DNA from 4 places in the Macrococcus psychrotolerans genome. Region 2 is predicted to be linked to each of the others. Evidence: predicted binding sites of a transcription regulator. Region 2 holds the regulator's gene; each other region holds the start of a gene.

Region 1 (6,364 bases), 390 kb from region 2:
TCACAATGCGGGCAATAAGCTACACCTTTATTTTTATATTCAGCTTCACCTGGCACGTTCATATTACGCCATTTTGCACCTGTACTAATAATCAATGTTTTACTTGAAAGCTTTCCACCGTTCTCAAGTGTGACATAACTCATATCATCAATTTTCTCAATCGATTCTACACGCACTGCATTCATCACATCAATATCATAGCTCTTAATATGATCAACTAAGTTCTGAGCAAACTCCGGACCTGTCGTTTCTTTTACAGAAATAAAGTTTTCAATTGCAGCAGTATCATTTACTTGTCCCCCGATACGTTCTGCAACAATACCAGTTCTTAAACCTTTACGCGCAGCATAGATTGAAGCTGCTGCACTTGCAGGTCCTCCACCAATAACAAGGACATCGAAAGGCTCTCTTGCATCAAATTCTGATGCATCAGCGCCTCCACCAACTTGATTAACGATCTCTTCAACCGTCATTTTGCCGCTGCCAAACTCTTCACCATCTAAGAAAATACTAGGTACTGCCATAATATCTTTCGATTCTTCTCTGAATACTGCACCATCAATCATTGTATGCGTAATGTTTGGATTAAGCACCGACATTACGTTCAATGCTTGGACAACATCAGGACACTTTGTACAAGTTAGACTTACAAACGTTTCAAAATTTAAGGGCTGATTAATCTTTTTAATTTGATTGATTACCGCTTCATCAAGTTTTGGAGCTCTGCCGCTCACTTGCAGTAAAGCAAGCACTAACGATGTAAATTCATGACCTAACGGTACACCTGCAAAAGTAACACGTGCCTCCTCTTCAGGACGCGCAACTGTGAAGCTAGGTGTTCTCTTAAGCACTGCTTCTTTAATAGATATTTTGTCCGACATTTCACTAATTTCATTTAATAATGCCATCATATCCTGTGAAGTTTTATCTTCACCTTTACTTGCTGTTAAAATAATCTCACCTTCAAGTAACTCAAGGTATTGACTTAATTGTTGTTTTAAACTACTGTCTAACATTTACTTATGCTCCTTTTATTGTATATTTATACACCTTAAAGATAATAGAGACCACAACGCAATATATACGTTGTGGCACTATAGATATTAACGCTAAGTTAAATAATTAAATTTTACCTACCAAGTCTAAACCAGGTGTTAAAGTTTCAGATCCTTCTTTCCATTTCGCCGGACATACTTCACCATCATGTGATGCTACGTATTGAGCAGCTTTCACTTTATCAATTAACACGCTTGCTTCACGACCGATACCATCGTTGTTAATTTCCATCGTTTGAATAACGCCGTCTGGATCGATTAAGAATGTAGCACGTTGTGCAAGACCAGCTTCTTCATCTAACACATCGAAGTTACGTGCAATCACATGTGATGGGTCACCAATCATAGTGTACTGTATTTTAGAGATTGCTTCTGAGTGATCATGCCAAGCTTTGTGCGTGAAGTGTGTATCACATGATACAGAGTATACGTTCACACCTAAATCTTGTAATGTTGCATATTGATCTTGTAAATCTTCTAATTCAGTTGGACATACAAAAGTGAAGTCCGCTGGATAGAAACATACGATGCTCCAAGAACCTTTCATTGACTCATTTGATACTTCTACAAATTCATCACTTTTTGGATCATACGCTTGTGCTGTAAACGGTAAAATTTCTTTGTTGATTAATGACATAAATAAATTCCTCCTGAAATTCTAATAAAATTCTTATTTAGAATAATTCTAATTTCTACATTTCTTATTATACATGATGGGTAATACAAGTCAACTAAAGACATTTAATTTTATAATTATTTTAATTAAAGTTGTCACTAGCGTTATTGAATTGTTTTATCCTATTAAATTTTATCATTTAATTCCTATAATTCTCATTTAGAGATAGTAATAATTATCCTAATTTTTTTGTCATTATTAATCCTTAAATATATTGTATAATAATTGTATTATTACTATATATAAAATTGATTGATTGTGTTAAAATTATTGTGAAATGATGCACATACATATGGAGGGGTATTATGACACTGGAACGACCTGTAAAAACACTTGAAGATACACACGCTTCAAAACCTAATATCGAAAATATTGTTGGTCAAGTAGCTACAAAAGAAATCATGGTTGACCGTGCACCGGGCAGATACGTACTGAAGTCTGTCATGTCTGGATTTTTACTTGCAATTATGACGGTGTTAATGCTCGCAGTCAAAACACAGTTTGCAGGGGCGAATCCAGGTTTAATTAATTTACTTGGTGCAATTTCATTTAGTATCGCACTCGTTATGATTGTGCTGACAAACTCGGAACTACTAACGAGTAACTTTATGTTCATGACTGTTGGTCTTTATTATAAAGTTATTTCAATGCCTAAGGTGATGAAGATTTTTACATACTGTTTTATAGGTAACATCATTGGGGGCTTCATACTATTCGGTATGATGACAGGAACTAAAGTTATGACGCCGGAAATGGTCGCTGCACTTACAAAAACGGTTAACGCAAAAACGATTGATTCTACGTGGCTTACAATTTTAATAAAAGGGATTTTCGCAAACTTCTTTATCAATATCGGAATTTATATCTCACTTCAATGCAAAGAAATGTTGGCAAAAGTATTCTTTATCGGTGTCGGTGTTGTAATATTCGTATTTATGGCATACGAACACGTTGTTTACAATGCAGGGTTGTTTGCAGGAATGATGTTCTATAACATCGATGCATTATCATGGATTGATGTTCTAAAAAATATTGTTTTCGCTTATATCGGTAACTACATCGGAGGCGGCATCTTTGTAGGACTTGTTTATGCATATTTAAACGGAAGTAGAAATGAAATAGAAGGATAATAATGAACGCCGAACTAGAGTTCGGCGTTTTTGTTATTTATAGTATAGTTTTTTCGCATTTTCCATACTCAAGCTTACAAGCTGATCATTTTTATTCAAATACATAATATGATTCGCTTCGTCTATAGATTGAATTACTAATGTATCATTGATCTTTATGTCATTTTCGTATAAGTATGATAACAACCTCACTTCATCACGAACTTTTGACAGTGTGAATGAATCACCAGTATTCAGTTCTGTAATAGCATGGAGAGTCTCTTCCTGTAAACTGCCTCTTGGAATTAATGCCCCATGGGGACAATATTTAGGATAGCTTAACATTTCATCGAGACGTTCTATAAATAAGTCTGATACACGGTGTTCGAGAACTTCTGCTTCAATATGTACTTCATCCCAACGATAGCCTAATGTTTCAATCAGAAAACATTCAATTAAACGATGACGTTTTACAACTCGGGCTACTTCTTTTTCTCCAACTTCTGTCAGCATTGCACCTTTATAAGGTTTAGTAGTAATATACCCCTCTTTTTCTAATCGATTCGTCATCTCAGTTACAGACGGTGGCTTGATTCCAAGATGTGTCGCAATTTTTTTATTCGAAACATAGTCATTTAAACCATTGTTATGATAAATACACTTTAAATAATCTTCTTTTTCTTCAGTTAACATACTTCTTCCTCCAAAATTTAAATTTTATGAAAAATTTCCCATTGCTTTATTATTTTTTAAGTATTATATTAAATATAGTTTAGGTTTGCCTAAACTTATTTTTAAAATTTGTAAAAGGGATGGTCTCTATGCTTTCAATTCATAATTTAAACGTTTCTATAGATGGACGTCATATTCTTCATGACATTAATTATACACAACAATTAACAGGAAAGCTTATAGGAGTTTTAGGCCCGAATGGCGCCGGAAAATCTACATTATTTAAAGGTATGCTTGGTTTTATTCGCTCAACCGGAGCAGTAAGTCTCAATAATAAGCCATTAATTAAGCAACTCACACGTTGTGCATATATCCCTCAGAAATCATCTATTGATATCGAATTTCCTATCACTGTTATTGATACAATACATTCTGGTTTATACGCTTCATCTTTAATGAAACATCGTTCTGATAATAAAAAGGTAAATGAATTAATGACTTTGATGGAATTAAATGATATTCAGCATAAACTGATCAGCGATTTAAGTGGCGGACAATTACAACGTGTATTGATTGCACGAAGCCTTATGCAGGAGAAAGATATTTACTTTCTGGATGAGCCTTTTGTTGGTATTGATTTCAAAAGTTATGAAATCATTAAAGATTGCATATTTAAATTAAAATCAAATCATAAACTTATCTTTATCGTTCATCATGATTTAAGATCAGCTTCTGATTTGTTTGATGAATGTATTCTACTGAATAAAGGGATTATTGCTGAAGGACCCACTAAAAGCATACTTACTGAAGATAATATTAAACAAACATATTTTGTACAAGGAGGTGTTTAAATGAGTTTTATTACTGAAATCTCAAACTATCCTTTCTTATCACGTGCATTAATTACAGCAGCGATTGTCGGAATCGCAGCAGGAGTAGTCGGATGTCTCATTATATTACGTGGATTAAGTTTAATGGGTGACGCGATGAGTCACGCTGTATTGCCAGGCGTTGCTCTAAGTTTTCTATTGCATATACCAATGTTTATTGGAGCATTATTCACCGGTCTATTAACAAGCTTGTTTATCGGCGCAATAACTGACCACTCTAAAACGAAAAAAGATGCTGCAATTGGTATTGCGTTTACTCTATTCTTCTCTGTTGGTGTCGTAATGATCAGCATGATGGAGACGACGACAAATTTATATCACATATTGTTCGGAGATATACTTACGGTAACGAAAGAAGCAATGTATACAACGCTCTTTGTCAGTCTCGCTGTACTCCTCGTTATTATTGTCTGCTATAGACAACTTAAATTAACGACGTTCGATCCAATCTTCAGCAGAATGAATGGTATTAATCCATCCTTCTGGCATTATACTGTAATGATACTGTTAGCACTTATTACAGTCGTTAGCTTACAAACAATAGGCATCATACTCGTCGTTGCAATGTTGATTACACCCGCATCAAGCGCCTATTTAATTTCTAAAAGCTTACACAAGATGATGCTTTTATCTGCTGCATTTGGATTATTCAGTGCAGTTACCGGCATTTATATCAGCTATATATTGAACGTCCCAAGTGGCGCATGTATTGTTATTATCGCAACTATAATCTATCTCATTATATTTACACTCAATAAAACAACGAAAATATTTATTACGAAAGGATGAAATTCATGAACACAAAAAATTTTTCTAAAATAATTGTCTTCTTTGCGCTGGCAACAATTTTATTAAGCGCATGTTCACAAGATAAAAAAGAAGGAAAATTAAAAATTGTAACATCAAACTCTATTATCTATGATATGACTAAAACGATTGCGGGTGATCATGCAATCATTACTAATATCGTACCTATTGGACAAGATCCGCACGACTATGAAGTTAAACCGAAAGATATTAAAGCAATTACTGATGCTGATTTAGTGTTATTTAATGGCTTAAACCTAGAAACTTCAAGCGGGTGGTTTCAAAAAGCATTACAACAAGGTGATAAGAAATTAGACGATGACAATGTTATCGCTGTGAGTGATGGCGTTAAGAAAATTTTCTTAAATGAGCGTCATGACGATAATGCAATTGATCCACATGCCTGGTTAAGTATTGATAATGGGATTATTTATAGCAAAAATATCGCTGAAGCAGTTGAGAAAGCAGATAAAAATCATTCAAAAGTGTACCATAATAATATGGAGCAATACACGAAAAGCTTAACTACATTAAGCGCGCAGTATAAAGATAAATTCAATGATATTTCAAAGTCAGAGCGTCATTTAATTACGAGTGAAGGCGCGTTCAAATACTTCAGTAGAGACTATGATTTGAGCCACGCTTATATATGGGAGATTAATACGGAAAAACAAGGTACACCAGAACAGATGAAACAAGCAATAAACTTTGTCAAAAAACATCAGGTTAAATCTTTATTCGTTGAAACGAGTGTCGATAAACGTAGTATGCAGTCACTCAGCGAAATGACTAAAACACCGATTTATGGCGAAGTCTATACAGATTCTATCGGTCAAAAGGGCACTGACGGAGATAGTTATTATAAAATGATGGAACATAATATAAAAACAATTCATAATGGATTGAAATAGTAGAGCGCAGCGTAATTACACGCTGTGCTCTATTAATTGATGATAAATAATATAACTTGCTGTTACACACGTCACAGGAATTGCGATTGCAACCGCAACTCCTCCAGAAATAATCATTAATATTTCCTGGGAAAATACTTTAGAGTTAATAATTTGTTCAAATGTATAACCTACATTTTTAAACCATATTATCAGTGTCATCCCTGTACCTAAGTAGGCAAAGTATAATGTATTCGTTGTCGTA
Region 2 (6,364 bases):
ATCACATAAGCGATTTGGTGGTGTCGTACCTGAAGTAGCGAGTAGACATCACGTTGAGAATATTACGATGGTTATTGAAGAAGCACTTGTTGAAGCGCATATGACTTGGGATGACATTGAGGCTGTAGCTGTGACTGAAGGACCAGGGTTAATTGGTGCATTGCTTGTCGGTATAAATGCGGCGAAGGCATTGGCACTCGCACACAGTAAACCTCTGATACCAGTACATCATATTGCAGGACACGTCTATGCGAATCATATTGAAGAACGATTGACATTCCCGATGCTTGCACTTGTCATTTCCGGAGGACATACAGAACTTGTGCTCATGAAGGATCATATGGCTTTTGAAGTGATTGGCGAAACTCGAGATGATGCAGTTGGCGAAGCATATGATAAAGTAGCAAGAACGATAGACTTACCTTATCCAGGCGGGCCTCATGTCGATAGACTTGCTGCAAGTGGAGAAGATGTACTAGAATTTCCACGTCCGATTATGGATGATTATGATTTTAGCTTCAGTGGACTTAAAAGTGCAGTCATTAATAAACTGCACAATTTAAATCAAAAAGGGATCAGCTACAACAAAGAAGATGTTGCTGCAAGTTTTCAAGCAAGTGTTATTGATGTATTAACTACACAGACGTTTAAAGCGCTAAAAGATTATGATATTAAACAGTTACTTATATGTGGAGGTGTGGCGGCAAACCGTGGCATCCGTGCACGTATGGAAACGATGTGTGATAGCAATGATGTTAAACTATTAATACCACCGTTAAATCTATGCACAGATAACGCGGCAATGATTGGAGCAGCAGCTTATTATCAATATATTGCAGGCAAGCTTGGAACGATGGACTTAAATGGACGTTCAAATATCGATCTATAGTTACAAAGTTGATAGTAAAGTAGCTGTCACAATAAAAAGGAAGTCATCGTAATGGATGACTTCCTTTTTATTGTAAAATCATAGCATAGAAATCTAATAATTTAGAAAGAATAATGCTTCCCATACATGCACGCTATGCCTGATTTATTATAAATTAACCGATAGAATATATATTGATTAAAAAACACGAACATACGTACTTGTACACAAGTTGTTAACAAAATGTGCATAACTATATGTCAATAGTACTTTTTACACATTAAAAGCGATATGTTTTTGCTGCAAATCTGTGGATAAGTCTAATAACTTTGTGGATTACTTATAATATAACATTTTTATTGTGTATAACTGTGTGAATATCTGTTTTCAGAAAATAGCGTGTATTAATGAAAAATTATCCTTCTAATGCCATTTCGATGTCTGACCATTTTTCAAGTAATTTTTCATTTTCACTATTGAGTTTAATAAGTTCTTCATTGAATGTGTTTGCTTTTTCGATATCACTGAATACTTCTGGCTTTGTAAGTTCGAGTTCAATTTCATTGATACGCTCTTCGTTTGTTTCGATTTGCGTTTCCAGCTTTTCTTTTTGTCGCTCTAGCTTTCTGATCTCTTTTTGGTTCGCTTTGAATGCGTTATAGTCGTTCTCTTTATTTACGGATTTCGTTTGTTCTTCTGCTTGATGTGCAAGTATGGCCATACGTTCTTCTTCTTTTTCAATGAAGTAAGAATAGTCGCCTAGGAACATACGCCCGCCCTCTTTATCCATATGGAATACTTTCGTTGCGAGTTTGTTGATAAAATAACGGTCGTGACTGACAAAGAGCAATGTTCCTGGGTAATGGATGAGTGCATCTTCCAGTACTTCTTTCGCATCGATGTCTAAATGGTTCGTCGGCTCATCGAGTATGAGCACGTTATGATTTTCAAGGCTAAGCTTTGCGAGCTGGAGTCGAGCTTTTTCGCCACCGGATAAGTCATTGATGATTTTCTTGACATCATCTTGTACGAATAAGAAACGTCCAAGCACAGTTCTGATTTCTTTCTCAGGCATTGCAGGATAGTACTGCCATAATTCTTCCAACACGGTATTGTTCGATGAGAATTCAGCTTGTTTCTGATCGTAATAACCAATCGACAAGTTTGCACCGTAATGAACCTCTCCGGAAAGAGGCTTTAATAATTTAGCAATTGTTTTGATGAGCGTTGTCTTGCCGATGCCATTCGGGCCGATAAATGCGATTGCGTCTTGTTTAGAGACATCAAAGTTGATATTGGTTGCAAGAGGCGTTGAATAGCCGATTGCAAGATCAGTACAACGCAGTACGTCATTTCCTGTTTCTTTATCTATAGTAAAGCGCAGGTTCATTGAGTGGTCGTCTTGTTTTGGCATATCGATCTTTGTCATCTTCTCTAATACTTTGCGGCGGGACTTTGCCATGCCACTCGTCGATGCACGTGTAATATTCTTCTGTACGAATGTTTCTAGTCGTTTGATTTCAGCCTGCTGACGCTCATATTCGGCCTGCATCTTATCATAGAATTGATCACGCAGTTCAATAAATTTTGAATAGTTACCGGCATATTTCGTTACTTGTCCGAGCGCGACATCATATACTGTATTCGCAACCTTGTCTAAGAAATAACGGTCATGTGAAATAATGACGATGGCACCGTTGTACGTCGTTAAGTAATTTTCCAGCCATGCAGTTGTATCCATATCAAGATGGTTCGTCGGTTCATCAAGTAATAGTAAGTCGGGATTATGAAGTAGCATCTCAGCAAGTGCGAGACGTGTCTTCTGTCCGCCAGAGAAGTTATCTATTTTCTTATGGAAGTCTTCTTCTGTGAAGCTTAATCCTGTTAAGACAGATTTGATCTTCGTTTCATATAAATAACCATCTTGTGATTCGAACTTTTGCTGCAGTCTTTCGTATTCTGCTAATTTCTCTTGATATGCATCACTCTGTGCATCTTCACTCTGTTCACTTAAGTAAGTGGCGATGTTATTTAACTCCTGCTGCATGCGCTCTAAATGTAAGAAGGGTTTCTTCATAGCCTCATAGACTGTACCTTCAGCATTTAAAGTCATCTGCTGTGTTAAGTAACCAACATTTACATGTTTAGCAATAGACAGATGACCTGAATCGTAGTCTTCAGTTCCAGCAAGAATCTTCATTAATGTCGTCTTTCCGGCACCATTTCTGCCGACAATGGCTATACGGTCATTGGATTTAACTTCAAATTTTACATTTGAGAATATATTTTCACCTGAATAGGATTTTGTTAAATTACTAGCTTGTAATAGTATCACTTTGTTCACCTCTCTTTTATTGTACAGTAGTGTGATATCAGTGGGAATCATTTATCGTTAATTCATAATTTCACATAGTCATTTATTAGTATAGATGTTATAATTATATCGATGTGAAAGTTATCACAAAAAATAGAAACGGGTGAATAGGATGTCGAAGGACCAAATCAAGATTCCTAAAGCCACTTTGAAACGACTTCCTTTATATTATCGTTTTGTTAATACGTTATATAATTCAAATGTTGAACGAGTGAGCAGTAAGGAATTAAGTGAAGGATTACAGATTGATTCTGCAACAATACGCAGAGATTTTTCTTATTTTGGAGAACTTGGCAAGAAAGGATACGGATATAACGTTAAATTCCTGCTAAATTTCTTTAAGACGACGTTACAGCAAGATATGATTACGAAGGTCGCGATTATCGGTGTCGGTAATTTAGGAACAGCACTAGTGAACTACAACTTCTCGATTAATGATAGAATGAAGATAACAGCAGCATTCGATGTGAATGATGAAGCGATCGGTCGTAAGATTGGCAAGATTGAAGTTCAGGATATGAAAGAGTTTGAGAAGGTTGTAGAAGCTACAGGGATTCAAGTCGTTATCTTAACGGTTCCAGGTAGTGTTGCTCAAGACGTCGCAAATAGAGTGACAAAAGCACAAATAAAAGGTATATTAAACTTTACACCAGAACGTTTAAATGTACCGAGCGGAGTACATGTACATCACATTGATCTCGGCGTAGAATTACAATCATTAATTTTCTTTATGAAAAATCATTAGGGGGATAAATATATGTTTTTAGGTTTAGCATTATCAGGACCAGTTGTTATATTTCTAGGAATTATCGCTTTAATTATCTTTGGCCCTAAGAAATTACCAGAGTTTGGTCGTGCCATGGGAACATCTCTTAAAGAATTCAAAGATGCAACAGATGGCATCATGAAGGATCACGAAGATAAAGATAACAAAGATATCAAATAAATTGAAATTTTAAAGCGGCGATGTAGTGCCGCTTTTTGTATGAGGAGGTCAATTCCTTACATGAATAAAGATGATTTAACAGTAGTTGAGCATTTAGAAGAACTGCGTAAACGAATTATGACAGTCTGTTACTTCTTAGTAGCAGGAGTTATCGTCGGATTCTACTTCGGAAAGCCGGTCACAAAGTACTTGACGAAGGATGATGTGCCAAAAGAAATTACTTTACATTACTTTAAAGTAAGTGATCCGCTGACAATTTATATTACAGTGATTATGTTAATTGCACTCATCTTAATCTCGCCTGTTATTCTGTATCAAATATGGGCGTTTATCTCACCCGGACTGCATCCCAAAGAAAGAAGCGCTACGTTAGCATATATTCCGATCAGTATTATATTATTTCTTGCTGGGCTATTGTTCAGTTATTATTTAGTATTTCCTTACCTCATCTTCTTTACGTTAGGGCTCGCAAGCGAGATTGGTGTCAACCAGATGATTGGTGTAAGAGAGTACTTTAACGAAATGCTGCGCTTTACGCTGCCTTTCGGGTTTGTCTTTCAGTTACCGATTCTTTTACTGTTCTTAACACGACTTGGTATCGTCACACCGATGTTCTTAAGTAAGAACCGTAAGTATGCTTATTTTATTTTATTTGTCTTTGCCGCATTAATTGCACCTGCTGACTTTATGACGTATTTAATGTTCGCTGTGCCGATGTTACTGCTGTATGAAGTGAGTATCCAAATAAGCAAGATCGGCTATAGACAATATTTAAAAGGTGAACAGAAACTGATTGAAGAAGAACTTGAGAAGTAGTGACAAAGCTACTTCTTTTTTTATATTTTCTGATAGAATATAAGTAATATATTTCAAGGAGAATTATGATGAAGGAATCCCAGATAGTGCCATTAACAGAGCAGGAATTAGAGGAACTTGAAGCGCAAGTCGGCAGCAAGTTAGATGTGTATCCATCACAATTGAATTATAATATTGCTGACCATGGATTCGATTATCAGCCCGTCACCTTTATGCTGGATGAACAAGACCGTTGCCTATTAATCGGCAGAATTGGTGATGTACTTGCTACACCAAGGATTGTGTCAATCGAGGACGGACAGCTAAGACAACGGCCACTGCTTTCTTCTAGTAGGCAAGGCAAACTTGAAACAGCAGAAGGTTACGCCACAAGGAAGAATGTTCGCCTGCATCCTTATGAAGGCAATAATTATGAACTTGTCGCTGAGATTATAGAGAATAATGCCTTAGAATATATACTTGAATTACGTGTTTCAAGAAAAGAGCGCACGGTATTGATCTATGACACAGAGAAAAGAATATTTACTGTGGATCGTTCGGATAGTGGTTTGATTGATGAACCCTATACAAAGTTTATTACGTTGCACGAACCATTGACAAAGTTACACTGCATTGTTCATAAACAGACGATAGAGATATTTATCAATGATGGAGAAGCAGTAATGTCCACGCGTATTAATACATCAGAATCAGCAGATGGCATTAGAACATCGGCGGTTCATGGGGATGTTTATTTGAAGCTATGGAAGTATGATTTAAAGGATGCATAAAAACATCCACAAATTTTAGAAAATTTTTGTTTTAATTGTTTTCAGCAAATAGTATATTTATACTGAAGTGAAGCTAGCGAATTGAAATTAAATAGGGCATAACATTAATTGAATAAGATGTAAGGAGCTGAAATTATGTATTCAGTATTAGGTCAAATTACAAAGATGTACGATAGCTTTACACCAGTTGAAAAAAGGATTGCCGACGTTGTCATTGAGTACCCTGAAAAGGTGGTCAACTTACCAATCAAAGAAATTGCACATCTTTCAAATACAAGTGAAGCAGCCATTGTACGCTTCAGTAAGCGTCTTGGATTATCTGGGATTAAAGTGGTTAAGGTGGAGCTCGCACGTGAACTTCACACAATTGCAGATAAAAAGGTACCGACGAAGATTGAATTAACAGACGATGAAGAAGTAATGAAAGAGAAAGTCTTCAACAATACAATTCAAGCACTTTATAATACAGAGAAGGTCATTTCTGCTAAAGTGATTGATGAAGCGGCCCAGGCAATTACAAGTGCAAAACGCGTTATGATCTTTGGCGTCGGGAACTCAAGAGTTGTTGCGACAGATTTGCATGTAAAGCT
Region 3 (6,364 bases), 1.0 Mb from region 2:
CATACCTTTACGAAAAGACGAAACGTAAACCAATGATCCTTCCAATGATCATGGATGTTAATAAAGATAAGAAAGAATAATATACACCCTCGTCACTGTATATTTAAATAACAATAACCCCGAATGATTCTAGAATCATTCGGGGTTATCTTCTATTCTTTCATAATCTTCTTCTCAAAACGGTTCAGATCATTATCATGACCGATCATTATAAGAATGTCTCCATTCTCAATCGCGACAGCCGGATCAGGTGACACGATAATCTCTCTGCCACGCTTAACCGCGATAATATTGATACCATAATTTGCACGGATATCCAGGTCAAGAATAGTATGTCCCTGCAATGTTTCACCTGCACGGATCTCAACAATCGAGTGCTGATCAGAAAGTTCAAGATAATCCAGTACAGAGGAGCTCGCAACATTGTGCGCAATGCGTCGGCCCATATCTCGTTCTGGATGTACCACTGTGTCTGCACCGATTTTGTTCAGTACTTTCGCATGATAATCATTCTGCGCCTTCGCTGTAACCTTCTTAACACCAAGATCCTTTAAGATTAATGTCGTCAAGATGCTTGCCTGTATATTATCCCCAATCGCGACAATGACATGATCGAAGTTACGGATACCCAGGCTTTTCAGTACATTCTCATCCGTCGTATCTGCAATCACTGCGTGCGTCGCAATATCAGCATACTCATTGACACGCGCTTCATCTGAGTCAATCGCCATAACGTCCATATCAAGGGCACTTAATTCTTTTACGATACTACCACCAAACCGGCCAAGCCCAATGACAACAAATTCTTTTTCCATAATGACTACCCCTTATTATTTCTTTTTCCCTTTGACATAATCTGCATCAAAGATAAACAATCTCATTAATAAATATAATGAAGGGAGCAGTAAAAGTAAACCTAAAATAAATGCGACGACTAAATAAAAGGCCATCGTCTCATTCACGACTGCTTTATCCATATTCACATATGGGTATAGGATATATGGTAATTTACTGATGCCGTAACCATAGAATGCTGTCGCAAACTGCAGCACGACAAAGATAAATGCGATATCAAGTGATTTCTCTAAGTAATACAGCACCAGTGCAATTAAGAAGCATACGATACTGAGTCCGAAGAGCCACCAGTAATCACCTACTGCTGTGTTAAAGTGCAGTGCGTTCTGCTGTCTTAAACTTAAGAATGTGAACTGACAGATGACAAGCATCGGCAATGCCCATATTAAATACCATTTTCTTAAGATTCCATACGCCTTCATATCATTTGCACGCTTTGCATAGACCGTCAAGAATGCTGCAGAGATAAACAGCACGGAAATGATGCATAGAAACACTACGCTCCATGAAAATGGGCTCATCAGGAGTTCAAGCCAGTCGAGTGCGATCCCCTTCTTCGTTTCATGAATAAATCCACCTTCAGAAATCGTCAGAACTGTCGAGAATGATGCCGGAATCAGCAATCCACTGATACCATATAATGCAACCCATGCAAGTTTAGAGTCCTTACCGTATGTCTCAAACGCATAGAACGAACCTCGTATCGTCAGCAACAGGAGTGCAATACTTACAGGTATCAGTAATGTCGTTCCAAAATAGTAGGCAGTGTCCGGGAAGAATCCGACAATTCCTACAAAGAAGAAGACTAAGAAGACATTCGTTACTTCCCATACCGGGTTCAAGTAACGTTTGATGACGTCTCTTAAATCGTTCTCCTGATGTGTCAGCTTGGCATACAGTATAAAGAATCCTGCACCAAAATCAATGGCACCGAGAATAATATAACCGAATAAGAACGTCCACAGTACGAGTATTCCAATATGTTGATAGTCCATTATGCTCTACCCCCATTATACGTTGATTCATATGTTTCAATATCTTGTGCTGCAGACTTATCCTTGAACATTCTGATGAGTACATAACTACAGCTGAATCCGATTATGAGATAAAGTAACCCAAAGCCTACAAGCACTAAGCTGACACCTTCTGCATGCGTCACGCCTTGAGCGACTTTCATATATCCTCTGAGTAACCATGGTTGTCTGCCCATCTCAGCTAAGAACCAGCCGAACTCTATCGCAAGCATACATAACGGACCTGTAAGTGCCATTAAATAAAGCATAAAGTTGCTCGTACTCACCTTTGTACGTACTTTCTTCAAGATGACATAAAGGACACTCACAGCAAATGAGAACATCCCGAAAAATACCATCAGATCAAAGAAATAATGAATAATTAACGGCGGACGTTCATCTGCTTTAAACTCATTCAATCCTTTAACTTCTGTATTAAAGCTGTTATCTGCCAGAAAACTTAAGACACCAGGAATCTTGATCGCACCTTTAACTTCATGTGTCTTTTCATCTAGCACACCGAAGAGTACAAGATCTGCTTGCTTCTCAGATTCGAAATGCCATTCCATCGCTGCAAGCTTCTCAGGCTGTTCATTATGCAGGAACTTCGCAGAAAGGTCACCTGCAAGAATGGTCAATAAACTGAAGATTAGACCGACAATCATCGCCATATTGAGTGCTGACTTATGATACTGTCTATCTTCAGCAAACTTATTCTTCAGTAATTTCACTGCCGCGACACTTGCCACACAGAAAGCAATCGTCATCCCACCTGTTGTCACTACATGGAATGCACGTACGAAGAATGAAGGATTGAGCATCGCTGCAATCGGATCGATATTCACCAGCACCCCGTCTTTCAGATCGAAACCTTGTGGTGTATTCATAAACGAGTTCACACTTGTAATAAATAGTGCACTTAGCGTTGAACCGATGATGATCGGAATATTTAATATCCAATGTATCCATTTATTTTTGAAACGGTCCCACGTATAAAGGTAGATACTTAAAAATATTGCTTCAAAGAAAAACGCAAAAGTTTCCATAAATAATGGTAATGCAATCACCTGGCCCCCAAGCTTCATAAATGACGGCCAAAGTAACGATAATTGTAATCCGATAATTGTACCGGTTACAACGCCGACTGCGACAGTAATTGTAAATGCTTTCGCCATACGACGTGCAAGTGCAATATATTTCATATTCCCTGTCTTAATACCGATACCTTCAGCAATCATGATCATAAGTGGCATACCCACGCCAATCGTTGCGAAGATAATATGAAAACCTAAAGTCATCGCAGTTAAAATTCTACTCATAACGAGTCCATCCATTAATAAAATCCTCCTTTTGTGATAATACTCACATAACATTTATTGTATATTACTCTGTTCCTTTTTTAAAGTAATTGAACCACTTATTTATGACAAATCTGTGTTATAATCATGTCATTATAAAAAAAGGAGCACTGTTATGAATATTGAAATCTATACACAGGACGATTGTCCGCCATGTACATTTATAAAACAATATTTCACTAATAAAGGTTATACATTTACCGAAAAAAATATTTCACATATGCCCTATAAGATTGAAATGATAGACTACGATGCGATGAGCACGCCGCTTATCAAGATTGACGACGCGCTCTTCTATCAGCCGGATATCGACAAGATTGAAGCGTATCTTCATGCTTAAACAATTGATGTATGCCTTTATCGACCATTTCGGTGAACGACTGATTCCGCTGATGCCTAATCCCGTCAATCAATTGAAGCTCAGCCACATCAAACTTAAAGGACTCCATAAGAAGCATGATAGACCTTTACGGATTGTCCATCTTTCAGATATGCATATCGGTTTTCAGTTTGATTATGAAGATCTTATCCATGTAATCAAACAGGTGAATCAGCAGAAACCTGATATCGTCTGTATCACAGGAGATGTATTTGATAATCTGGACCGTTTCAAAGAAAATTCTGACCGCTATATACCGCTCTTTAAGACGATACAGGCGCGTCACAAGTTCTTCGTATATGGCAATCACGATCAGCGCGCACATCGCACACATGACCTGGAACGCGTGATGCAGCATGCAGAAATTGAGATCCTGAACAACTACGGAAAGTATATTACATATGATAATGAATCGATCTATATGTGCGGGACTGACGATATCATCAATAGCGGCGGTAACATCGATCAGATGCTTTACAACAAGACACATGATGCCTATACCATTGCACTCATCCACGAACCTGACTTTGCACGTTTCACGAAACGGTTCGATGTCGATCTGCAGCTCTCCGGACATTCACATGGCGGACAGATCGCCCTGCCAATACTCGGTGCACCAGTGAGACCGATGCTTGGTAGAAAGTATTACCGCGGACTCTATACATTAAAGTACAGGCAGCATAAGATGCAGCTCCATACCTCAACCGGGCTCGGAACGACCCATTTTCCAGTACGCATCGGTGCGCGACCGGAGATCACCCTGATCGAGATTAATAAATAACTATACAAATAACCCGAATAATAGAGAAAATGAATTACATTTTCCCTATTATTCGGGTTTTATTGATTCAACTTAAATTTAATTCAGATTATAGATATGCATCTACGAGCTGCACAACTTCTTCTTGTGTCGCGCAGTTTAAAGCCTGCTCAGCTACTTTCGCCATCTCTGGCTGACTTAAGTTCTTAATCTGGCGACGTGCACCTAAGATACTTGTCGCACTCATACTGAACTCATCAAGACCTAGACCTAGCAATAACGGAATCGCTGTCGTATCTCCTGCCATTTCTCCACACATCCCTGTCCATTTACCTTCTTTATGACTGGCATCAATGACTTGCTTGATCAGTCTTAAGATTGCTGGATTGTAAGGTTGGTAAAGATAAGAGACACGTTCGCTCATACGGTCTGCTGCCATCGTATATTGAATAAGATCATTCGTACCGATACTAAAGAAGTCAACCTCTTTCGCAAAGATATCGGCCATTGCTGCTGTAGAAGGAATCTCTACCATGATTCCAAGCTCGATATCGTCAGCAACTTTAACTTTATCTGCAGTTAAACTCGCTTTCTCTTCTTCTAAGATTGCTTTCGCCTCACGGAATTCGTTAATTGTCGCAATCATCGGGAACATGATGCTCAGTTTACCGTGGATGGATGCACGCAGTAACGCACGAAGCTGCGTTCTAAAGATATCCTGCTGATCCAGACAAAGTCGAATCGCACGGTATCCAAGGAACGGGTTCATCTCTTTCGGTAAGTTTAAGTACGGAAGCTCTTTATCTCCACCGATATCTAATGTACGCACAACAACACGTTTACCATCCATCTCAGATAGCACCTTCTTGTATGCTTCAAACTGTTCGTCTTCAGAAGGCATAGTATCGCGTCCCATATAAAGGAACTCTGTACGATAGAGTCCGATACCTTCTGCACCATTATTCTTAACGCCTTCAAGATCATTCGGTGTACCGATGTTCGCAGCAAGCTCTACGTGCTTACCTTCTTTAGTGACCGTCTTATCGTTAACCAGCTGCTTTAATTCTTCTTTCTCTTGCAAGAAAGCAGATTGTCGTGCTTTATACCCCGTAATCGTCTGCTCATCTGGATTGATGATGACTTCTCCTGAAATACCGTCAACAATTACAAAATCTCCTTGCTGCACAGCACCGGTAATATTTTTAGTACCAACAACCGCTGGAATTTCTAATGAACGGCTCATAATCGCTGAATGGCTTGTACGCCCACCGATATTTGTCGCAAATCCTTGAACAAACTTCTTGTTCAGCTGCGCCGTATCAGAAGGTGTTAAGTCTTCTGCAATGATGACAACAGGCTCATCAATCATCGTTGGATTTGGTAGTGACACACCAAGAATATGCGACAATACGCGTTTAGATACATCTTTAATATCTGCTGCACGTTCTTTCATATATTCATTATCCATCGATTCAAATATTGTGATAAAGTTCGTTGAAACTTCAGAGAGGCTTGTTGCTGCATTCATCTGATTATTTCGAATGTTATCTTCAATCGGATTAATAAGTTCAGGGTCTTCAAGTACAAGCAGATGTGCATCAAAGATTGCTGCCTTATCTGGCCCAAGCGCTACTTCTGCATTGTTACGAATCTGTGTCAACTCTACCTTTGATTGATTGATGGCAGCTTTGAATTTCTCAACTTCTGCATCTACATCTGTTACTTTTTCATTGTTAAAAGACAGATCAGGTTCAACCAGAAGGTATGCTTTGGCAATTGCAATGCCATCTGATGCACCGATACCTTTTAAAGTTGTCATTATTTGCTTAAACCTTCTTTAACTAATACTTCACTGATTGCATCGATTGCTTCTTTCTCATCGCTACCTTCAGCATAGATTGTAATTTCTGCGTCTTTACCCACACCTAGACTCATAACACCCATGATTGATTTTAAGTTTACTTTCTTCGCATTATATTCTAATTGAATATCAGATTCA
Region 4 (6,364 bases), 550 kb from region 2:
TAAAGTGATGCCATATTTCTATGATATTCAGTGCTATACATCCCGCTCATTATTTCAAGCCACGACTTATGATATTCAAAAATCTCTTTACCGATTGAATCACTAATGTCCAGATTTTCATTTATCATGACCTTTAATAATCCAAACATCTTACGTTCGGTATCCACCGCCTTATCATATGAATCTTGAGACAAATATTTATAATGCGCATGGCTTTTATTTAAAGACTTTTCATTATATTTGTCTCTCAGTTCTTTACCATATAATACTTCATTCTCTTTCAGTTTTTCTTCTTTAAATGCTTCAAACTTCTGTTGTTCTGTCATTTGAATCTCTCCTTTTTGATATGAAATTGTGCTATCGATGACTTTAATAAGTTTATCGATATGATTTGCCTGTTCGATTAAGCGCTCACGTTGCATGCTGAGGTGTGATAATGTATTCCCGTTTGTTAACATTCCCTTTATCTCTTCTAAAGAGAACTGCAATGATTTATAAAATAATATCAACTGCAGACGGTCCAGTTCTTTAGAAGAATACATGCGGTAACCTGATTCGGTATAATGATGTGGTTTAAGTAGATTAATCGTGTCATAATAGCGTAAAGTGCGTGCACTTATACCTGTAAGTTCGCTTACTGCTTTTACTGTATAATACATTGCATCACCTCCTTTAATTAAATTACACCTTTACGCAACGTTAAGGTCAACAGTTGTGGTAAAATTAATAAAAATTTACACGAGGTGACATCTATGACAAACATACTCATGAGCACATTCCAGGCCAAATCAAGCTGGAATAATATATTACAGAAGTACTTAGAAAATAAAAAAGTGCTCGTCATTCCTTTCGCATTTGGTGATATCGTAAAAAATGAACGAGATTGGCTGAAAATATATGGACTCCGCAGCAAATATTATTTACAGATGGTGAATCCGCTCGTGAGTTTTGGAGTGAATAAAAAAGATATTTCCTGGGCAAAGTATTATTCCGATACATCTCGGACTTTAAAAGAGAAGATTAATAAAGCGGATGTACTGTTCTTCTCGGGAGGATACCCAGATTTAATGATGAAGCGTCTGAAGGATATGGATGTAATAAAATCGATTCAGAAGTTTAAAGGAACAGTTATTGGTTTCAGCGCAGGTGCGATGGTTCAGATTGAAAACTTCCACATTACGCCTGACAAGGATTATAATCACTTCTCCTATCATTATAGTTTAGAATTGTTACATGGATTTGATGTTGAAGTTCATTATGAGAAGTCCGACGACCATGATGCATATATTGATAAAGTAATCATGGAAAGAAATATTCCGGTATATGCGATAGGAGATAACGGTATCGTTATTGTTGAAGACAACCAATTTAAAAGCTATGGAGATGTGACGTTTTATCATGTATAATACGTCCCACTAGATAATTCTTTAAGTTTTATTTATGATAACTATATTGAAAGGAATGATTTTATGCCGATGATGAATGTTTATGTAACGCTTGAAGAGAAGAAGATGATTCAGGCAGTTGCTGAAGCTTTGGATATGAAAGTGTCAGATGTTTTTAAAACATATTCAATGAAAGAAATAGAAAGTAAAGCACGTGATCTTGATATTGATCAAGTGTCAGTAAAGCAGGATAAACAGCATAAAGCGATGATGCGTGAGCTTGGGTTATAGTGTTTACAACTCATTTTATGCGCTTTATAATATTTCTAAAGGTGGCTTTGTGCCGGTTTTCATTTATATGATGATTACAGCGCCTTCCGATATGGAAGGCGCTTTTTATTTTGGAGGTTATAATGAAGGTTAATTTGTTTTTACTTGCGATGATGGCATTTTTAGCAGGGTTAAATGAGCTTGTGCTAGCAGGTATTCTACCTTATTTTGCGTGTGTAGAGGAATGTTTAAGGGATTTATGTGCTACAGCATGATGAACGAGGCTGACAACTTTAGAAATTGTAAGCGCGCTCCCAAACCATGCGATAAATCCTGTAACTATACTCAGAGCATAGTTTGAAGTTGTGCTTAACATACTCCATGTAACGAGTATGCTGATCAAACCGCCAGTCATGCCGAATACAGCACCGCGACATACGTTCGTTGCAAATTTATTACCGTACTCCATACCTGCAATTACAAGGGAAAGGAGGAATACAGCGGGGAATGTTGCGAATATACCGCCAAAATCTTCCCATGGGATTACTTTTGAAATGATATAGCTGAAAGCAACAGTGCTTCCGCCGATGAGGAATTTTAATAATAGTATTTTTATTTTCATCTGAAAGACTTCCTTTAGATATTTTTGAATGCGAATAATACGCAAGAAATAACAAACCAGCAAAGCGTTGATAACACAGCGCCTTTCTTAAATCCTGTCTTAGGTACAAAGTATGATGCGAAGGTAACAGTTAAGATGCAGCTCGTAATACCGATGACGGCACCGCTGCTTAAATTCATCGAAGCATTTACTAAATCTTCGCCGTGGTGATCGACTGATAGTGCAAGTATTGCTGCTAGAAATACAGCAGGAAGTGTAGCAAAGATACCACCGATTTTACCACCTACTTTACTTGCAATGATAGATGCGCCAGCTACTGCAGCACCACCGATGATAAAGCGTAATATTAACCCGGACAATGATATTCCGAACATTCAGGTCATCTCTTTTCTTTATTCGTGATTAATTTCACAATTAAGAATAAGCGTGTTTTAATATATTGTAAAGTCATTTAAACATAATGCCACGTAATTGTCACAAGTATTACTTTACTAACTTGTTGGTAAAACATACTAAATTCCTATACTATTAAGATACGAACAAATTGTAGGAGAATGCTTGTGAAATATTTTTTGATTGCTATAGGAATCATATCGACTGTACTTGGCTTCATCGGTGCAGCATTACCACTTTTGCCAACAACGCCATTTTTACTGCTGGCAGTATTCTGTTTCGCACGCAGTTCTGATCGTTTTCATGAATGGCTCGTGCGAACAAGGCTATATAAAAGTTATGTACAGGAGTTTTATGAACAAAAAGGATATACGATGAAGAAGAAATTTCAACTATTACTGTCAGTATATATCGTTGTTGGATTTTCAATGTATATGGTCGATCATTTATATATTAGGATTGGACTTGGAATAATGTTGTTCCTACAGACGGTGGTACTGTTTACGTTTGTGAAGACGATTAAAGAATGAAAGGCACGCATCATTTTGATGCGTGCCTTTTTGCGATTACTGTTTCTCTTTCAATCAGTTTATGTGGAATAACAAAACGCGTGCCCTCTATTCTGTCACCTTTTATTAGGTTTGCAAGTTTATGCATCGCTATTTGACCGAGTTTTTCAGTTTCTATATCCAGCGTTGTTAAATAAGGATGCGTGAGCGTTGAAAATATTGAATTGTTAAAGCTAATCACTGAAATATCATCTGGCACTCTATAACCATATAATTCAACCAGCTGAATAATACGCAAAGCGAAAATATCATCCAGTGCGATAATTGCTGTCGTATTTGTAGCCTGTATTTTATCTTCAAATTTGATGTAGTCATCTGGCGCATTTAGTGTCAGGCTTTGATGTGCATTTAACTGTGCCATCATCATCGATTTCTGATAGCCGAAGTATCGTTCATAGAAAATGTTCTCTGTTGTCGTATTTGTGATAAAGAGTATGTTTTGATGGCCATTTTTGATTAAATAATCAGTCGCTTGCTGACCGAGGAGCTGGTTATCATTATCTACATAAATTGTATTTGAAAGTGCGTCATAAGGTTGTCCGATTAATACGAAAGGAATACTATGTTTACGCAAATATTCAATGATAGGATCATCAATGACAGAGTATGTAATGATAAAGCCGCCAACTTGCTTTTCAGTATGCATCGCTTTAACATTCTCGAACAATGTATCGATGTCTTTCGCAATTGCAAGAGCTGTGGTTAAGTTATGAGTTCGTGCTTCCCCGTTTATCGCTTCAATAATTTCAAGGAAGAATGGATTAGCAAGACGCTCTTTGGAATCGAGTGGTGGCAAAATGATGCCTACAGCACTCGTCGTACGCTTCCCAAGATTCCTTGCAGAAATATTCGGAACGTAGCCGAGTTCATCCATTACTTTCTGAACTTTCTTCTTTGTCGCCTGTGAGATGCTCGGATGATCATTGATCACGCGTGACACTGTGCTTGTTGCAACACCTGCAGCGTGTGCAACGTCTTTAACGGTTATTGCCATAGTTTTCCTCCACGTTACATGATTTATCTCTATGATGGAGCAAACGATTGCATTAGTCAATACGCTTATAAAAGCTTATTAAAGTTACTATTTACAAAAATAAGTTACAGTGATATATTGAATTCAACGAAACCGGTTGCATAAAAATAAAAGGAGTTGAATGTAGTGAAAAAATTATTAAGTTTTGAATTCTGGCAAAAGTTCGGAAAAGCATTGATGGTCGTTGTTGCAGTAATGCCAGCTGCTGGGTTGATGATCAGTATCGGGAAATCGATTCCATTAATCAGTCCGGATATGCAGATGTTGATTACAATTGGTAGTGTCATAGAGAGTATAGGTTGGGCGATTATTGGAAATCTACATCTACTCTTTGCGTTAGCAATTGGTGGAAGCTGGGCGAAAGAGCGTGCAGGTGGGGCATTTGCAGCAGGAATCGCATTTATATTAATCAACCGTATTACAGGTGCGGTCTTTGGTGTAAACAGTGCAATGTTAGCAGATGACAAAGCGTTTACACACACGTTATTCGGCACTAAGATTATGGTGAAAGGGTTCTTTACGAGTGTGTTAGAGGCACCGGCTTTAAATATGGGTGTGTTCGTAGGGATTATCGCAGGTTTTGTTGGTGCCAATGCATATAACAAATATTATAACTACCGTAAGTTGCCAGATGCATTATCATTCTTCAATGGTAAACGTTTTGTACCGTTTGTCGTTATTTTATGGTCGACAATTGTAGCGATTGTACTATCAATCGTATGGCCTTATATACAGGCTGGTATTAACAACTTCGGTCTATGGATTGCAACATCTAAGGATACAGCGCCTATCTTAGCACCATTCTTATTTGGATTTTTAGAGCGTTTATTATTACCATTTGGATTACACCATATGCTTACAATTCCAATTAACTATACGCAACTTGGTGGAACATATGAAATTCTTTCTGGTGGACAAGCAGGGACGAAAGTGTATGGACAAGATCCTTTGTGGCTAGCATGGGCAACAGATTTAGTAAACTTAAATCACGCTGGAGATACAGCGCAATATCATCACGTATTAAATACATTCACACCTGCACGTTTTAAAGTAGGACAAATGATTGGTTCAAGCGGTATTTTAATGGGGCTTGCTTATGCGATGTACCGTAACGTTGATAAAGATAAGAAACCGAAATATAAATCAATGTATTTATCAGCTGCAATCGCAGTATTCTTAACTGGTGTAACAGAACCTTTAGAATTTATGTTCATGTTTGTAGCAGCACCACTTTATGCGGTATATGCAGTTATTCAAGGTGCAGCATTCGCGATGGCAGACGTCATCAACCTACGCGTTCATTCATTTGGGACAATCGAATTATTAACACGTACACCTCTTGCGCTTAAAGCGGGACTTGGCGGCGACTTGATTAACTTTGTGTTAACAACGATTGGATTTGCAATCGCAACATATTTCATTGCAAATCTCTTAATCAAAAAGTTCAATTTTGCAACACCAGGACGTAACGGAAATTATGAGATTGATGGAGAACCTAACGCAACAGAAGTTGTAGCAGCAGATAAGCAAGTGATTCAAGTCATTCACTTATTAGGTGGGAAAGAGAATATTAAAGATGTCGACGCTTGTATGACAAGACTGCGAGTAAGTGTTAATGATAAAGCTAAAGTTGCGACAGAAACAGAATGGAAGAAAGCTGGAGCAATGGGATTAATCGTTAAAGATAACGGTGTACAGGCTGTTTATGGTCCTAAAGCAGACGTATTAAAATCAGATATCGAAGATTTATTACAGTCGGGCGCTGATATTCCAGAGCCAGAAGAAACAATGGTTCAGCCAACTATACTGGACAACTCTGATGGTGCTGGATTTACAGGTCATGTACATCAACTACGTTCAGTTGCAGACGGAGAAGTCATCGATATTACTTCTGTGAACGACCCTGTATTCTCACAGAAGATGATGGGTGAAGGCTATGCAGTAAAGCCGGAATCAGAAGAAGTTGTGTCACCGGTAGATGGAGAAATTATTAGTATCTTCCCGACGAAACATGCAATCGGTATTAGAACGAATGATGGGATAGAAGTGCTTGTGCATATGGGTATTGAAACAGTTCAAATGAAACAACCAG

What was found. The regulator Rex, encoded in region 2, represses fermentation and respiration genes when NADH is low (regulators of the CRP and FNR family bind a similar motif). The targets are predictions, from matches to a motif close to TTGTGAAATATTTCACAA.
Region 1: the regulator Rex is predicted to act here: its motif matches at 2,002-2,019, upstream of QA539_RS00585 (formate/nitrite transporter family protein).
Region 3: the regulator Rex is predicted to act here: its motif matches at 3,219-3,236, upstream of QA539_RS03890 (cytochrome ubiquinol oxidase subunit I).
Region 4: the regulator Rex is predicted to act here: its motif matches at 2,674-2,691, upstream of QA539_RS01480 (DUF3147 family protein).

What each region holds. Positions count from the first base shown of each region.
Region 1 is NZ_CP124591.1:114,120-120,483, reverse strand. It holds gene ahpF (alkyl hydroperoxide reductase subunit F) at 1-1,016, opposite strand, end outside; gene ahpC (alkyl hydroperoxide reductase subunit C) at 1,123-1,692, opposite strand; gene QA539_RS00585 (formate/nitrite transporter family protein) at 2,037-2,861, shown strand; gene QA539_RS00580 (metal-dependent transcriptional regulator) at 2,895-3,533, opposite strand; gene QA539_RS00575 (metal ABC transporter ATP-binding protein) at 3,662-4,363, shown strand; gene QA539_RS00570 (metal ABC transporter permease) at 4,364-5,191, shown strand; gene QA539_RS00565 (metal ABC transporter solute-binding protein, Zn/Mn family) at 5,197-6,120, shown strand; gene QA539_RS00560 (YibE/F family protein) at 6,136-6,364, opposite strand, start outside.
Region 2 is NZ_CP124591.1:1,767,970-1,774,333, reverse strand. It holds gene tsaD (tRNA (adenosine(37)-N6)-threonylcarbamoyltransferase complex transferase subunit TsaD) at 1-889, shown strand, start outside; gene QA539_RS09245 (ABC-F family ATP-binding cassette domain-containing protein) at 1,284-3,203, opposite strand; gene QA539_RS09240 (redox-sensing transcriptional repressor Rex) at 3,355-3,987, shown strand; gene QA539_RS09235 (twin-arginine translocase TatA/TatE family subunit) at 4,000-4,188, shown strand; gene tatC (twin-arginine translocase subunit TatC) at 4,249-5,004, shown strand; gene QA539_RS09225 (GH32 C-terminal domain-containing protein) at 5,073-5,774, shown strand; gene QA539_RS09220 (MurR/RpiR family transcriptional regulator) at 5,910-6,364, shown strand, end outside.
Region 3 is NZ_CP124591.1:751,094-757,457, reverse strand. It holds gene rnjA (ribonuclease J1) at 1-80, shown strand, start outside; gene QA539_RS03900 (potassium channel family protein) at 153-815, opposite strand; gene QA539_RS03895 (cytochrome d ubiquinol oxidase subunit II) at 831-1,850, opposite strand; gene QA539_RS03890 (cytochrome ubiquinol oxidase subunit I) at 1,850-3,202, opposite strand; gene QA539_RS03885 (glutaredoxin family protein) at 3,342-3,566, shown strand; gene QA539_RS03880 (metallophosphoesterase) at 3,559-4,386, shown strand; gene ptsP (phosphoenolpyruvate--protein phosphotransferase) at 4,475-6,184, opposite strand; gene QA539_RS03870 (phosphocarrier protein HPr) at 6,184-6,364, opposite strand, start outside.
Region 4 is NZ_CP124591.1:277,333-283,696, forward strand. It holds gene QA539_RS01460 (MerR family transcriptional regulator) at 1-659, opposite strand, end outside; gene QA539_RS01465 (Type 1 glutamine amidotransferase-like domain-containing protein) at 753-1,406, shown strand; gene QA539_RS01470 (hypothetical protein) at 1,470-1,676, shown strand; gene QA539_RS01475 (DUF3147 family protein) at 1,879-2,271, opposite strand; gene QA539_RS01480 (DUF3147 family protein) at 2,292-2,651, opposite strand; gene QA539_RS01485 (YbaN family protein) at 2,832-3,200, shown strand; gene QA539_RS01490 (LacI family DNA-binding transcriptional regulator) at 3,211-4,233, opposite strand; partial or broken gene QA539_RS01495 (PTS transporter subunit IIBC) at 4,399-6,024, shown strand; gene QA539_RS01500 (PTS glucose transporter subunit IIA) at 6,061-6,364, shown strand, end outside.